DNA from 2 places in the Halomonas sp. GXIMD04776 genome. Region 2 is predicted to be linked to the other one. Evidence: predicted binding sites of a transcription regulator. Region 2 holds the regulator's gene; the other holds the start of a gene.

Region 1 (3,419 bases), on a different contig from region 2:
GAGCCTTGCCTGAGGGACCTTGAACCATCGGCCAAGACGCATGATACGCCGCACCTGAGCCAGATCGCTCTCCAGCACCGCCGCCAGCCCTGGATATTGCACCTTGAGCACGACGGTGCTCCCCTCCTGGGTCCGAGCACGATGCACCTGGCCCATGGAAGCACTGGCAAACGGGGTGGTTTCTATATCTGCGAAAACGCGATCAGGATCACCATACTGAATGTCCAGGCTCTCGCGAATTCGAGGCCAGGGCATCGGCTCTGCCTGACGCTGCAGGCGAGCCAGTTCATCGGCGAGATCCGCCGGCAATAGATCGTCCCACTGAGAGATGATCTGGGCCAACTTCATGGCGGGCCCCTTGAGTTCCGACAAGCCTTCGAATAGCGCTTCGCCCAGCGCGCGCCAATCGGTCTGACCACCAAGCCGACTCCGTAGCATGGCTCCGCCGGTTCTTGCACCAAGTCCCAGCAGTCGTCGAGATCTTCCACGCTCGCGCATAATGATACAAACCTTGTACGGCATTTATATCAGCGTACACCCGATCGGGTATAAAAGGTATGCTCAGATATTCGACATCAGCAGCGTGGCGATACCAAAATAGATCAGCACTCCGCAAGCGTCGATCATGGTCGTGACCAGGGGGCCGGAAGCAGTGGCCGGGTCCCAGCCCAGACGGTTGAGTACGAAAGGCAAGCATAAACCCAGCAGGCTGCCGGACAGCACGATAATGGTCATACTCATGGCCACCACCAGCATGAGCATTTCCCCTCCCCGCATGAAGCCGATCGGCGATACGGCCAGCGCCATGGTCAGCCCCAGACCAGCGGCAATCAACAGCTCGCGACCCAACAGCTTGCCCCAGTCCTTGAGGGCGATATCGCCAGTGGCCAGGCCCCGAACGGTCAGTGTCGACGCCTGGGCGCCAGCGTTACCACCGCTGTCGATCAGAAGCGGCAGAAAGAACACCAGCGCCACTTGGGCAGCGATGAGATCCTCGAAGTAGGCAATGCCGGCGCCGGAAAACAGGTTGCCAAACACCAGCAGTACCAGCCAGACGATACGCTTGCGGTACAGGCTCCATAAAGAAGTGCGGCCGACACCGTTTTCGAGCATGCCCACCGAGGCGCCCTTGTGAATATCCTCAGTGGCTTCTGCCTGAACCACGTCCAGCACATCGTCATGGGTCACGAGCCGACCATTCGTTCCTCTTCATCCACCACGGGCACCGCCAGTAGATCGTAGCGTGCCACCAGACGCGCCACCTCTTCTCGACGTGTATCGACCTGGGTGTGGATCACATCCTTGATCATCAAATCGTCGATATAGGCGCTGGGACGCGCGATCAATAGTTGCCGAAGCGACCAGGTTCCCGCGAGTTGGCCGCGATCGTCGAGAATATAGAGTTGATAAACGGTCTCCGCGTCCGGTGCGGTTTCGCACACACGCGTCAGCGCCTGGGAAACGGTCAGACCACTAGGGATGGCAACATAGTCGGAGGTCATCACCGCTCCAGCCGTACCTTCCTCATAGCTTGCCAGACGCCTTAGCTCTTCTCGCTTGCGGTGGGCCATACGCCGCAACAGTGCCTCACGACGATCTATCTCCAACAGGTTGTACAGGTCCGCTCGATCGTCCGCGCTCATTTCCTCGAGAATCTCGAGCAATGCCTGATCGGAAAGTTGATCGACCAAGGACTTTTGCAACCAGTTGGGCAAATGGCCGTATACATGAGAACGACGTATCAGAGGCAAATTCTCGAGCAGCACCAGGGCGCCGGCCATATCGTCCTGCTGGTCGACAAGCTCTTCCAGCAGCTCGGCGATATCTGCGGCACGCACCTCTCCCAAAAGCGCTGCAAGCTCCTCGGAATCCTGCTCCAACGCAGTGAGCACGATGGCCTTGTGATCCGGTTGGTTATCGCCTCTGGTCATGACATCTCTCAATTAGCGTGCAAATAATCATTGTAGCAATGAAAGCTTTTTCGAAGCGGAGATCTCATCGTATTCATTCGAGAAAACACGAACCTTCAAGGTTCGCTGCATCGACGTTGCTCTGGCCAGCTGCTTGCAATACTGGAAGAATATCCACTCTTCGCCTTTACTTGTTCACTCTTCCCAGGATGTTAGGCATGCGCGTGATCATCGCCGAAAAACCCAGCCTGGCCCGGGCCATCGCCGATGCGCTGCCCGGCCCAGTGAAACGCAGCGACGGGGCCATCCAGGTTGGCGATACCATCGTCAGCTGGTGTCTGGGGCACTTGCTGGAGCAGGCCGCCCCAGATGCCTACGACCCTCGCTACAAGCAGTGGCGGCTCGATCACCTGCCCATCGTGCCTGACAGTTGGAAACTTATACCTCGAAGTAAAGCGCGGGGCCAACTCAAGGTATTACGGGGGCTGTTCAAGCAAGCCGACGAAATCCTGCATGCCGGCGACCCGGATCGAGAAGGCCAGCTGCTGGTACAGGAGGTCATCGAATACCTCGGCTGGAAAGGTCCGGTCGGCCGATTGCTGATCAATGACCTCAACCCGCCGGCGGTCAAGCAGGCCCTTGCCCGACTCGAGGACAATCGCGTTTATCAGCCGCTTTATCGTGCTGCGGAGGCGCGCTCCCGGGCCGACTGGCTGTACGGCATCAATCTATCCCGAGCCTGGACGCTGACCGGACGGCAGGCGGGTCACGATGGCGTGCTCTCGGTAGGCCGGGTGCAGACCCCGGTGCTGGGACTGGTGGTGCGTCGGGATCAGGAAATCGCCCGTTTCGTGCCGCGTCCCTTTCATGTGCTGTGGGCGGATTTCAAGGTCGAGCAGGGTACCGTTCGTGGCTGGTGGCAACCCGACGAGCGGCACCCCCTGGATGATCAAGGCCGGCTACTTCAGCGCGGCCCAGCAGACACTCTGGCCGCGCGGCTACCGGGCGCCGAGGGCGTGCTCTCGAAACTGGACACCCGCACCAAGCGCCAGGCTCCGCCACTGCCCTATTCGCTATCGGCCTTGCAGGTCGATGCGGCCCGACGCTACAAGCTCTCGGCCAAGGCAGTACTCGATACTTGTCAATCGCTTTACGAACGCCACCGCCTGATCACCTATCCTCGCTCCGACTGTCGCTATCTGCCTGAAGCCCACCTGTCGGAGGCAAGCAAGACGCTGCGGGGCGCCTGCACCGATGATCCCACCTTGTCGAGCTGGCTCGCCGGGGCGGATTTCACACTGCGCTCCAAGGCCTGGAACGACAAGCAGGTTGGCGCTCACCACGCGCTTGCACCCACCGGTCTGCGCCCGGACTTCACGCGTCTCTCCGCCAGTGAAGCAAACGTTTTCCGACTCATCGCTCGTAACGTGCTGGCGCAGTTCTATCCCGCCCTGCAGACCCGTGAAATCAAGGCAGAATTCAGCGTGCTGGACGAACGGTTCCGCGCCC
Region 2 (3,419 bases):
CATGGGCCGGCATCACGCCATTCAGACGATTGGCCAGCGCCGCAAAGGGCACCAGATCATGCGCGCGTAGCGTCTGCAAGGGTCGATCGTCGATGGGTAATTCAAGATGAGAGTCTGCGGCGACACCGCCATGGCCGGGAAAATGCTTGCCGATAGCCGCCATTCCGGCCTCGTGCAGACCATCGATGAAGGCACCGGCCATGGCGGTCACGGCCTGGGGATCACTCGAGAAACTACGATCACCGATCACGCTGGAGCGACCGGTATCGACATCGAGCACTGGCGCGAAGGAGATATCCAGACCACAGGCCGACATCTCCATACCCAGTAGCCAGCCGGCATCCTGGCACAGTTGCAGGCAATGCTGGGGCTCGTCGGGATAACATTGCCCCAGGCGAGCCATGGAGGGCATACGCGTCACGCCCCTGCGTAAGCGCTGCACACGACCACCTTCTTGATCGATGCCCAGCAATATCTCGGGACGCAGCTTGCGAATGGACGCGCACAACTTGATGACCTGTTCAGCATCGACAATATTGCGTGCAAACAGGATGACGCCCCCAACTTCCGGTCGTGACAGCAATTTGCGCTCTTCACGGGACAGTGCGACGCCTTCAAGATCCAGCATCACCGGACCGAGTGGTTGGGTCATGATCGAGTTCCTCTGCATGAAGGGGGCTGATTCTAGAACAAAGACCGACATCACAACAGACGCTTTGGTCGCTACGAATCTACTTCATCCGTGCCGATCACACCGGCGCCGGATGAACAGCCTGGGGCAATGGCGCATTCATGCCGGCCACCACCACGGGCCCCAAGCGGTGGATCAGATCGCGCACGCTGACCTGCTCACCGTAATCCTTGGCAGCGATGTCGCGCAGCGCATCGAGTCCCGACAGAGTAAAGATCACCGTGCCCAGCATGAAATGCAACCGCCAGAAGCGCTCGGCGTCCGGTAATTCGGGGGTGGCGCGACGTACGAGTTCGGTAAAGCGCGTAAAGACACTACCGTAATGCTGCTGAATATAGCGCCGCAGATGCCCCTGGGCCTGGGTATAGGCCAACCCCAGCAGACGAATGAACACCTTCAGACTATTGCGCTCTGCCGGCACCTCCAGCACCGTGCGCGCCATGCTCTCGAGCAATACCTCAAGCGGAATGGGCTGAGCGCCATATTCGATTTCAAGCCTGTCCAGTGTCTTGTGAAAGCGCTCGGTGAAGGGATCGAGATAGCGCGCGAATACCGCCTGAATCAAGGCCTTCTTGGAACCGAAATGGTAGTTCACCGCCGCCAGATTGACCTTGGCCTTGCTGGTGATGGTGCGCAGTGAAGTCTCGGCAAATCCGCGCTCGGCAAACAGCACTTCAGCGGTATCGAGAATACGCGTTACGGTATCGGTCTGGTTCATGCAGGATCTCTTGGACTGATAAACGCCTGTTTTAAACATCGTCATAATCTCCTCAGACTACTCAATCACGACCACCGACGCTATTACACCGCTAACGATCGATTTCCAACGCCTGTATTACTGGATACAATCCCATGCTGTATACTTGCACAAACCACCAGTGGTAATCGCGGAGATTCCATGACCCGTCCCCTCACCCCCCGTCAACAGAATGTCTATGACTTCATCGTCAAGACCATGCAGGAACAGGGCTACCCCCCGACCCGTGCCGAAATTGCTCGAGCGCTGGGCTTTCGTTCGCCCAACGCCGCAGAGGAACATCTACGAGCGCTGAGCAAGAAAGGCGTGATCCGCATGATTCCCGGCACATCCCGAGGCATTCGTCTCGCCCAACCGGAAAACGACGATCATCCTGCCGAGACCGGCCAAGGCTTGCCTGTCATCGGCGAAGTCGCCGCGGGTAGTCCGATGCTGGCCGCCGCCCATATCGATCGTTACTGTCCTCTGCCCGCAGATTATTTCACCCCCCATGCCGACTATCTCTTGCGTGTGCGCGGGCTCTCCATGCGCGATATCGGCATTCTCGAAGGCGATCTTTTGGCGGTACACCGGACCACCCGGGTGCGTGACGGCCAGATCGTCGTGGCCCGCATGGAAGACGATGTTACCGTCAAGCGCATTCAGCGCGACGGCCATCGGGTCTGGTTGCTGCCGGAGAATGCCGACTTCTCACCTATCGAGATCGATCTGCGCCGCGAGCATCTCGAAATCGAGGGAATAGGCGTCGGCGTGATTCGTGGTGGCAATGGCCAAGCCCTCGGCTAATCGTTAGAGGCCCGCGTGCGCAAGATCCTGCATGCCGACTGCGACTGTTTCTATGCCGCCGTGGAGATGCGCGACAATCCGAGCCTGCGCGAGATTCCTCTGGCAATTGGCGGTAGCGCCGATCGACGTGGCGTCATTGCGACCTGCAATTACCCGGCCCGGGCCTTTGGCATTCACTCCGCCATGCCTACGTCCCAGGCAATGCGGCTGTGCCCCGAACTGACGCTGATGCCGGCGGACTTCCCTCGATATCGCGCAGTTTCCGAACGCATTCAGGCGATTTTTTACGAACTGACCCCGCTGGTCGAACCCCTTTCCCTGGACGAAGCCTTCCTGGATGTCAGCGCGGTCACCCGATTCAAGGGCAGTGCCACCTGGATGGCTCGCTGGCTCAAGGATGAGGCCTTGAGACGCACAGGGATCACGCTGTCCATTGGTGTGGCGCCCAGCAAGTTCCTGGCCAAGATCGCCAGTGACTGGGACAAGCCCGATGGGCTCCACGTCATTACTCCCGACGACACCGAATCATTCGTCGCAGCCCTGCCCGTGGGCAAGCTTCACGGCGTCGGCCCTGCCACGGCGACGAAGCTACGTAACATGGGGATTACCACCTGCAGCCATCTACGCGATTGGCCGCTGGAGACCCTGCTCGAGCGTTTCGGCAAGTTCGGCACCCGACTGTATGAACTGGCTCGAGGTCAGGATGACCGCCCGGTCAGGGTCGAGCGCGAGCGTAAATCCGTGAGTGCCGAAAACACCTTCCATCGCGACCTGGCCGGGCTCACCGAGTGCCGAGCCGAACTGCCGGCGCTGATCGAGCGTCTCGGCCAGCGTCTCGAACGGCATGGGAACCCGCCGATCAAGGGCCTGTTCGTCAAGGTACGCTTCAACGATTTCTCCATGACCACGCTGGAAGGCCTGGGCCGTCAAGCATCGACCGAGCGTTTCCTCGCCCTGCTCGATGAGGCCTGGAAGCGCGGTAGCCGTCCGGTACGCTTGCTTGGTGTAGGGGTGCGCCTGGTGCCTGCCGACAGCGCAAGGCAGTTGACTCTGTTCGATGAACAGCAGTAACCCTTACTTCGTATCGATGTAACGATGACTGTCAAAGGTCAGGACCCAGTGAGGGTGATAGACCAGTAACAAACTGAGTATCGTACCGGTGACGAATGCCTCTGAAGGCAACAA

What was found. The regulator LexA, encoded in region 2, represses DNA repair genes until DNA is damaged. The targets are predictions, from matches to a motif close to TACTGTNTANNTANACAGTA.
Region 1: the regulator LexA is predicted to act here: its motif matches at 2,071-2,090, upstream of ACPF7Z_RS07120 (DNA topoisomerase III).

The regions. Positions count from the first base shown of each region.
Region 1 covers NZ_JBNCAN010000008.1:63,853-67,271, forward strand. Annotated here, with positions in the region: gene ACPF7Z_RS07110 (ABC1 kinase family protein) at 1-498, opposite strand, end outside; partial or broken gene mgtE (magnesium transporter) at 562-1,931, opposite strand; gene ACPF7Z_RS07120 (DNA topoisomerase III) at 2,129-3,419, shown strand, end outside.
Region 2 covers NZ_JBNCAN010000007.1:138,307-141,725, reverse strand. Annotated here, with positions in the region: gene nagZ (beta-N-acetylhexosaminidase) at 1-652, opposite strand, end outside; gene ACPF7Z_RS06720 (TetR/AcrR family transcriptional regulator) at 750-1,409, opposite strand; gene lexA (transcriptional repressor LexA) at 1,590-2,234, shown strand; gene dinB (DNA polymerase IV) at 2,250-3,305, shown strand; gene ACPF7Z_RS06705 (energy-coupling factor ABC transporter permease) at 3,309-3,419, opposite strand, start outside.